DNA from 2 places in the Shewanella sp. 30m-14 genome. Region 1 is predicted to be linked to the other one. Evidence: predicted binding sites of a transcription regulator. Region 1 holds the regulator's gene; the other holds the start of a gene.

Region 1 (4,897 bases):
TCAGCCTCAATAAGGGGGTAGGATCTCGATTGATGAGTATTTTATATAAACCAATATTGTTGATATATAATCTATAGAGAATATGATTGTTTACATATGACTTCTAATGCTCGTCAACATACCGAGATAAAATGGATTGCCGTTCATGTATCAAGACCTAAATTTAGCAGATGTTCGCGCCTTTACCGTGATTGCAGAGAAAGGCAGTTTTACCCTTGCGGCTGAAAAGCTAGGTTGCTCTCGTTCTCACCTTTCAAAGCAGTTAACGCAATTAGAACGCTACCTGGGAGTGACCCTAATTACTCGCACAACAAGGGCGCAGCGATTAACAGAGCAGGGCAGCTTTTTTTATGAGCGCTGCCAACATGCCTTAGATGTTATGGAGCAAGCCGTCGCCAAGACGGTTGATAACGCCCATAACTTGCAGGGAAAAATCAATATTAACTGCGTTGGTGGTTATATCGGTGAAGAGATCGTCAACCAACTGGTGAACGACTTTATGAGCCAACATCCGAACATTCAGATCCATCTTGATTTTAGTAGCCAGCGAGTAGACTTAGTGCTTGATGAGTTTGATTTGGTCTTCAGAATGGGAGAGCTTGAAGACTCAGGCTTGGTGGCGAGAAAGTTGATGGACATTGCCAATTGTACACTGGCATCGCCGGCTTATATTGCTAAGCGCGGTCGTCCTCTGCATCCAAAAGAGTTGAAGAGCCATGCCTGTATTACCGGGTCGGTATACCACTGGAATTATCACTCTCGTAGCGATAAAAACCAAAAGGCAGAGGTCACGATTGCTGGCACTTTCTTATGTAAAAATGGCCGCGTGATGAAAAGTAGTGCGTTGGCAGGAAATGGTATTGTCAGATTACCTGAAATTTACTGTAGCACGGAGTTAGATAGCGGTGAATTAGTGCATGTATTTGAAGATTGGACCATATCGGATACACCGCTTTATCTGCTTTATAACAAAGATCAGTTTCAACCAGCTCGATTAAGGCAGTTTATTGATTTCACTACACAGCACTTTATGGAATATGTGGCGTTGCCAAAAAATTGAATTGAATTAATTTTGATCCCCCTTTAATCGGTTTGTTACTGATGATTGGGGTGGCAAACATTTTGCTATATAAATGTTTATTTAAGGTTAAATTTGTCATCCATTTTAGTCGATTTTGTCTTAGAATATCTTAAGAACAAAAATAACCTTTTTTCGATTTGAGTCGTATTGCTGCTTAGAGCGTTAAGGACATTAAAAGGTGGAATGGATGAACCTAAAGAAAATAGCACTAGCTTGTGCCTTGTTACATTGCTTTTCAGCCTATGCAGGGCAAGAATATTATGAGGCTCGAAGCGATGCTATGGGGGGAGCGGGCGTTGCAGCTTCAAATAAAGAGGGGGCGGCTTTTGTTAATCCTGCCTTACTCGCGATTAATGCGCATAAAGACAATTCTGCAGTACTGCTGATGCCTGTTCTTGGAATCGATATGGCTGATAGCGATGACATGATAGATAAGTTTGATTCGCTGATTGACTCATACGATGGCTTAGCTGATGCGATTGATACTGGCAATAGTGGTGATATTAATCAATTTCGTGATGATTTAGTAGCTGATTTAGAGTCGTTAAAGGGCACTTCAGCCTATGCGAGTGCAGGGCTTGGTTTCAGCGTGGCCATTCCACATCAAAGAATGCCGATGGCAATCTTCTATAAGACTTATGTCAACGCCGTCGGCGTTGCTAATATCGCGCAGTCAGATATCAATACCCTCAATAATTTAGATCCTAATAATCCACCACAAATTTCTGATTTAGACTCTCAAGGGCAAGTAGTAGGCGGCGCAGTATCAGATTTAGGTATTGCATTGAGTTTTCCACTTTCTATCGTCAATATGCCGATTGCAGTGGGTATATCGCCAAAGTTTCAGCGCGTTGACACCTATAACTATATTGCCAATGCGAATAACTTTGATGCCAGTGATTTTGACGACGTTAAGTACCGTAATGATGAGACTAACTTTAACCTCGATATCGGTGTCGCCTTGCAACCATTTGAAGGGCTGACGCTAGGTCTGTCGGGGAGAAACTTGATTAGCCAGGATGTGGATACCATAGAAGTTGAAGGGCAAAAGTTTACCTACCGCGTAGAGCCCTTAGTAACCGCTGGAGTGGTTTATGACTGGGGTATTTTATCGGTAACCACAGATATCGATCTGATTGAAAATAAGAAGTTTAAAGAGCTCGATGGTACTCAATATTGGCGCTTAGGGGGGGAAGTTAGAGCCTTTGATTGGATGTCGCTACGAGTGGGTTATCGCCATGATATGAAAGACTCTACAGCTAATCTCTATTCATTGGGTTCAGGCTTTGCCTTCGGTGATTCGTTTTTCTTAGACTTCACCGGTATGTTTGGTGATGACAATGCGGTAGGAGGCGTGCTGCAAACCTCCTACCATTTCTAACGAGTAACGCTAACCCATTAACTCTATCGTTGATTTAATGGTTAGGATAAGCGCACTGCCGCCACATAAAGCCAGAGTTAACGCTCTGGTTTTTTGTTTGTCGACTCGCCCAACCAATCGCCCCGCCACGATATATCCCAAAATCACAGAAGGTAGCAGCATTAAAGAGATATAAAAGTGATGCAAGGTCAGCAAGCCTGCAAATGCCAAAATGATCAAAGCAATCATCGAGCTGAAGATAAAGAAGGCCGATAAGGCGGCGCGAAATTGGCCTGCATCTTTACCGGAAAGCAAGATGGCAAGAGGCGGCCCACCAATTGCGGCTATGTTGCCAAAAATACCGGATAAAATGCCTGCGATAAATAAGCTAAATCGATTCACTGGAATGCTAAATTTCATCAAGCTTAAACCAACCGCCAATGCCACAATCGCGGCTATCGCCAGACCTAAAATCGGTTGCGGCGCAATTAAAATCAACGTCGCGCCGAGTATGCCGCCAGGAATACGACCTAAGAGTGCATATTGCAGGCCATTAAACTCAAGCTGACCTCGCTCTCTAAATAGGGTCAGCAGTGCAATAGAGAATCCCATCATGATAACAGGTGCAGGTACTAGGCTCGGATCGACGATATACAGCAAGGGGCTTGCAACGACGGCTAGGCCAAAGCCGATAAGACTTTGGGTTAGTGCGCCACAAAAGATAATCAGTGAGGCAAGTAGTAATGTAATGGGTTCGATCATCTGTTTATCCAGCCAAGACGGCTTATATGGGAACGAATATAGGTTGGCCTATCAGTGACGATGGCGTGAATCGATTTACAGGCAAACTATCAGTCTGCTACACGTTTATAGTGGTATAGAAGCAGATAAGGACTGCTAAGCAGTCCTTATCTGGAGATCATGTTTGTCGATAATCAATGAAGATTATTCAAGTTCTTCCCACTCAATGCCCATTTCATCCATTAGACGTTTAACCTCTGCAGGCATGCTGTCGGGTTTATCTTTAGTTAGATCGGCATCGTTTGGCAGTGGCTGGCCTGTGTATGCATGCAGGAATGCTTCGCACAACAGTTCACTGTTTGTGGCGTGACGCAAGTTATTCACCTGGCGGCGTGTGCGTTCATCGGTAAGTACTTTAAGTACTTTCAAAGGAATGGACACAGTAATTTTTTTCACTTGTTCATTCTTTTTGCCGTGTTCAGCATATGGGCTGATATAATCGCCATTCCACTCAGTCATTGACTCACCTGTAATTTCAAAATTCGGGGCAGATTTTAACCCTTTAAATTGTGCAGTCAAATTATTGCCTCTTATTTATGATAAATGCAAATAGATTTCTATATGCATGGACGTCTAAACGTCTAAAGTGGTTGACGAGGAGGATGTGCTTAGGTACATTTAGACGTCCAGACATCTCTAATAAGAAAATCAGTAACTAAGGAGTAGTACATGACCGAGCGTAAACTTGCCACCGCGGCAGTGCGTCAAGGCATTGAGTCCGATAGCCAACATGGCGCTGTTGTACCGCCAATATACCTGTCAACTAACTACTCTTTTGATGGTCATAAAAATCCAAGAGACTTCGATTATAGCCGCTCGGGTAACCCAACTCGCTCCATTCTTGGCGATGCGATTTCCGAACTTGAAAAAGGTGCGACGGGAGTGGTGACTTGCACTGGTATGGCGGCAATCACCTTGGCGACAAATCTACTCGGGCCAGATGATTTACTTGTCGTGCCACATGACTGTTATGGCGGCAGTTACCGTTTATTTACTAACCTTGCCAAGAAAGGTCAGTTTAAGTTGCTAGTAGTGGATCAGACTGACTCACAGGCACTTAATCAGGCGATAGCGCAAAAACCTAAGATGGTATGGTTAGAAACACCGTCGAACCCCTTACTTCGCGTGGTCGATATTGAAGCTATCAGTTCGGCTAGCCATGAAGTCGGCGCGTTAGTCGTCGTCGATAACACTTTTCTGTCACCTATTTTGCAACAGCCGTTATTACTTGGCGCCGATATCGTGATCCATTCTACGACAAAATATATTAATGGTCATAGTGATGTGGTGGGCGGTGCTGTTGTGGCTAAAGATCCTGAAGTCGGAGAGTTGCTGCATTGGTGGTCAAATACATTAGGGCTAACGGGTTCAGCATTTGATAGTTATCTCACTTTGCGCGGAATTCGCACACTTGCAGTACGAATTCGCGAACATCAGGCGAATGCGCAACGAATTCTTGATACCCTAGTCAATCATAAAGCTGTATCCAAAATTTATTACCCAGGGCTTAAAGATCACCCGGGGCATGAGATTGCGGCCAAGCAGCAAAAAGGTTTTGGCGCCATGTTGAGCTTTGAGCTCCAAGGTGGGGAGCCCCAGTTGGTGGAGTTCTTAAAAAATCTAAATTATTTTTCAGTTGCAGAAAGTCTTGGCGG
Region 2 (4,897 bases), on a different contig from region 1:
TCGTTACCACTGCGGTATCTAAATTTGGCACTTTCATTAACGATTTGATCAATTGCAGGAAAAATATAATCGGCAAATTGGATCTCAGCGACAGCCGTCATGCCATTTGATGCTAAACCATTGGCAAAGCCTGCTATGCCTTGTTCGGTTAACGGCGTATTAAAACAACGGTCGCGTCCAAACTTTTCTTGTAGGCCAGAGGTTGCTCTAAAGACCCCTCCAAAGTGACCGACATCTTCGCCAAACACTGTCATTGTTTCATCTGATTCCATTTCCGAGCTCAGCGCTTGGTTAATGGCTTGCAACATATTCATTTGAGCCACGGCTTATACTCTCCCTGCGCTTTTTGGATAGGATTCTGGATATTTTTTAACGTGTTCTTTCAGCTGTGCTAACTGTTTTTTAAGTAAAGGAGTTGGCGTATCGTAAACATCTTCGATGATGCTATCGAGATGAGGCGTGGGTATTTTTTCTGCCACTTTGAGTTCAGATAATACCTCTTCACGGTATTTCACATACAGATCGGCATCTTCTTGCTCATTCATCCAGCCTTTATTGATCATCCAAAGTTTGAAGCGTTTTACTGGATCGTGTTGTTGCCACTTTGCTTCTTCATCTTTAGAGCGGTAACCCGATGGATCATCTGAAGAAGAGTGTGCTCCCAAGCGATAGGTCATAGCTTCAATAAGTACTGGCGCGTTATGCTCTAATGCATAGGCACGAGCTTGTTGCGTTGCCGCAAGTACGGCCAACATATCGTTACCATCAACACGGATAGTATGCATGCCGTAACCCACGCCACGACTGGCGATACCGTTACCTTTGAACTGCTCTTCTGTAGGTGTAGAAATTGCGTAACCATTGTTACGGCAAAAGAAAATAACCGGAGAATTTAACACTGCAGCCATGTTGAGGCCCGCATGGAAATCACCTTCAGAAGCCGCACCTTCACCAAAGTAACAGATAGCAATATTACGCTTACCTTGTCTTTTAAGGCTATAAGCCACACCTGTTGCCTGGGGGATTTGAGTTGCTAGCGGCGAAGAAATCGTTTGATAGTTAAGTGCTTGGCTGCCGTAATGGATTGGCATTTGACGGCCTTTACCAAAGTCTTTCTCATTACTGAACATTTGGTTCATAAATTGTTCAGTCGTAAAACCTCGGTAACGCAGCGCTGCATGTTCACGATATTGCGCTAAGATAACGTCGCCATCATCGAGGGCGGCTGTGCTACCAATAATAGAAGCCTCTTCACCAGTACAAGTCATATAGAAGCTAATTCTACCTTGACGTTGTGCGCCCAACATACGCTCGTCTAATACTCGGGTAAATACGCAAGTATCATGGATCTGTTTGGCTAGCTTTTCGTCTATTACAGGCAATACAGCGCCTTCATAGGCGGTACCATCTGCTTGTAACACTTTTAAAATCGGGATCGACAGTGAGTCTTTATCGAGAAAGCTCACGCGATGGACTGTTTCTGCATTCGTTGTTGCGTTGCTCATAATGTGCTCTTGTTATTGTTGGTGCCGCTAAACGACTAAATACGGCGCCTTGCTATTCTAATACGCGGGAAGAACATTACGTTAACGTAAACTAACTCTCAACACTTCCCATCATTGAAACCACAACTAAGCATGTCTGTGCATGTATATATTGGTTTACATGCACAGTTATTCAGTTTGAATTTAGTCCAATTGACTTTCATCGGCAGGCTTTAAACACAAAACCGTCCGCTGCCCTACAGGTACTTTTGCATTTGGAAAAACAATCGATTCAAACTCTTGTTCGATTTTGACTTCTTTGCCGCCCTCTTTCGCTAAGGTGTATCCTCTTGGAAAAGCAGTAAAGTTTTCAACATCGTTAGCGAAGCTAAATTCAAAATCATCAAAATGTTTATTTACCGAACGGCAAACTTGATACAGATTTAAGCGTTTCATATCAAAGTCGGGTAACTGTAGATCTTTGCCCGTCATTAATAGTGTTAGCATCTCTTTCATCGCAATAAAGCGCGTCATATCATTTTGCCCCATAGGAAACACCTTACCCAGTTCAATGGTAAATGCGTCGGCATGATAATTTTCAGAGGAGAAATAACTGAACGTTGTCGTTGGTTCGTGGTGTAATAAAATAGTATTTACACCGCAAGATTCGAGAAACATGATCTGTTGCTTACTGTATTTACGGTTGGCGCGATAAGGGTAAATAGCAAACTTTTCATGTTTAGAGGGGCGAATTGCAGTATGGAGGTCATAATGTATTCTGTGGCGTTCGCCTGATTGAGAGGCAAAAAACTTATCGATATAATGCTCAAGTTTTTGCGCTCTTACCCGCTCAGGATTGCACAAGCCCTCACCACGAGAGTACGCGCCATTAAATAATCGATTGAGATTTTCATCGATAAAGCGCGTGCCGTTATGGATAGCCGGTGGATTACCAATAAGAAATAGTATTCGCTGTTTTAGCGCGATGTTCTCACCCAGTAGTTGTGTCATGAGATCATTACACAGTTCTATCGGAGCTGTTTCGTTGCCGTGAACCGCACAAGATAAGACAATATCTTTGGTGTGCTTAGCATTAATCGGCTCAAACATGATAACACCCGTGTCCCACACTTCTACTCGGATCTGATTATCAAGCTCAAACTCGAACGTTTCTGGTAAATATTGTGGATGTGCCAGGGTAAGCGCTAAAAAGTCCTTAGACTGTTTCAATTCGTGAAACACAAACTACTCCTTATTTGTTGGTACGTCAGCTTTATATTCCGAGAAATCATTAAGCAACAAGCATTTGTTTCTACGGCATTCTGAACTGATTCTGCCAAGGATAATAGCATATTTGCCCCTCTATTCGGGTACAGATTTTATCGAGATAGTATAACTAATAATCAACGAGTCTAATTTCTGCTTGCATAAGCCAAAAAAATAAAACAAGATAAAGACATCTAGCCATCCAAACGGCTACTAGGCAAAGTCATCAACATTCGAGAGCAGCACTAAGGGGTAAACTATGGCATTGGCAACATTCGGCGCAGGTTGTTTTTGGGGAGTTGAATATTTCTTTAGAGAAGTCGAAGGTGTCATTGATTGTACTTGCGGTTATATGGGCGGTAAGGATCAATACACTCGCTACCAGCAAGTAAAAACCGGCACAACCGGTCATGCAGAAGTCGTACAAGTTAAATACGATCCTGCCATTGTGTCGTTTGATGATTTGCTCAATGTTTTCTGGCAAAACCATAACCCAACTAGCCTTAATCAACAGGGTGGAGACATAGGAACGCAGTATCGAAGTACTGTTTTTTTCCACGATAAGCAGCAGAAACAACTGGCTGAGATCTCAAAACTGGCTTTGATTAAAAGCCAAAAATGGGGTGCGAGACACGTGGTAACTGAAATCGTCCCTTGCCAGCAGTTTCATCACGCCGAAGAGTACCATCAGAATTACCTCGCTAAGAACGAATTACCGAGCTGCCACATCAGCTACTAGTCATCGCCCAACGCCAAATGAAGCAAAGGCGCTAACCCCAACATGCTCACTAATGCTTATAAACAGTAAAAGGCACCCGCAAGGTGCCTTTTTTAGTCATTACTGATGAGTATATTTTTTGCTGTATTTGTTACTTTAATGCTTGAGCGACAATCTGCTGCGCATCGTCTAACAGCTTAGCCAGATGGGCTTGGCTAACAAAACTTTCACCATAAAGTTTAAATAAGGCTTCGGTACCCGATGGGCGAGCGGCAAACCAGCCTTTTTCAGTGACAACTTTAATACCACCAATAGCAGCGCCGTTGCCCGGTGCATGGGTCAACTTTTGTAAGATAACGTCTCCGGCAAGGGTATTCGCCGCAATCGTATCTGCTGAAATCTTCGAAAACTTAGCTTTGTCTTCAAGGCTCACAGGGCTATCGATGCGTTGATAAAAACTCTTACCAAACTGCGCTTCTAGTTCATCGTATCGTTGTTGTGGTGTTTTACCGGTCACAGCCAAAATTTCAGCCGCTAACAAGCATAAAATAAAGCCATCTTTATCGGTACACCAGGTGTTGCCATCTGTTCTTAAAAACGCTGCGCCAGCACTTTCTTCACCGCCAAAAGCAAAATCACTATTGGCTAAGCCTTCAACGAACCACTTAAACCCTACTGGTACTTCAGACATCTGTTTATTGTGCATTTGACAAACTTTATCAATCATCGCACTAGATACTAAAGTCTTACCTATCACCATCTGTTCGGTCCAATGAGGTCGATGGGTCACTAGGTAATCAATCGCAACCGCAAGGAAATGATTGGGATTCATTAATCCACTGCCTGGGCAGACAATGCCATGACGGTCAAAGTCAGGGTCATTACCTAAACAAAGATCAAAATTATCTTTATGCTCTAAAAGACCGGCCATTGCATAAGGTGATGAGCAGTCCATGCGGATCTTGCCGTCTTTATCCAGAGGCATGAAGCTAAAACTTGGATCGACTTTGTCGTTAAGCACTGTGATGTCGATACCATAATACTTTGCTATCGGTGACCAATAGTGAACCCCAGAGCCACCGAGAGGGTCGACGCCCAAGCGGAGTTTCGCATCTGCAATCGCCTGCATATCAACGACCTGACTTAAGTCTTCAACATAAGGTGAAATAAGGTCGGCTTCTATTATATATCCACTATCAAGCGCGGCGCTGTATGGAGTACGCTTAACGCCCGCTAAATGCTTAGCAAGATATTCGTTGGCTCTGCCTTCAATCCAGCTGGTGATTTCGCCTTCAGCGGGTCCACCATGGGGAGGATTGTATTTAATACCACCATCTTGAGGCGGATTATGGGAAGGCGTTACAATGAGGCCATCGACTAAACCGTCTACTGGATTATTGTTGGCACAAATAATCGCATGAGACACCAC

What was found. Region 1 encodes MetJ, which represses methionine synthesis genes. Its sites were predicted from a motif close to TAGACGTCTAGACGTCTA; they were not measured.
Region 2: a site for MetJ is predicted at 2,946-2,963, ahead of msrA (peptide-methionine (S)-S-oxide reductase MsrA). Genes of this name have one in related genera too.

Annotation. Positions count from the first base shown of each region.
Region 1 covers NZ_JBRILW010000023.1:10,911-15,807, forward strand. Annotated here, with positions in the region: gene ACVBIU_RS15875 (LysR family transcriptional regulator) at 146-1,060, shown strand; gene ACVBIU_RS15880 (conjugal transfer protein TraF) at 1,269-2,462, shown strand; gene ACVBIU_RS15885 (sulfite exporter TauE/SafE family protein) at 2,472-3,203, opposite strand; gene metJ (met regulon transcriptional regulator MetJ) at 3,387-3,701, opposite strand; gene metB (cystathionine gamma-synthase) at 3,912-4,897, shown strand, end outside.
Region 2 covers NZ_JBRILW010000001.1:285,754-290,650, reverse strand. Annotated here, with positions in the region: gene ACVBIU_RS01285 (alpha-ketoacid dehydrogenase subunit beta) at 1-323, opposite strand, end outside; gene ACVBIU_RS01280 (thiamine pyrophosphate-dependent dehydrogenase E1 component subunit alpha) at 327-1,505, opposite strand; gene astE (succinylglutamate desuccinylase) at 1,689-2,726, opposite strand; gene msrA (peptide-methionine (S)-S-oxide reductase MsrA) at 3,010-3,489, shown strand; gene pgm (phosphoglucomutase (alpha-D-glucose-1,6-bisphosphate-dependent)) at 3,620-4,897, opposite strand, start outside.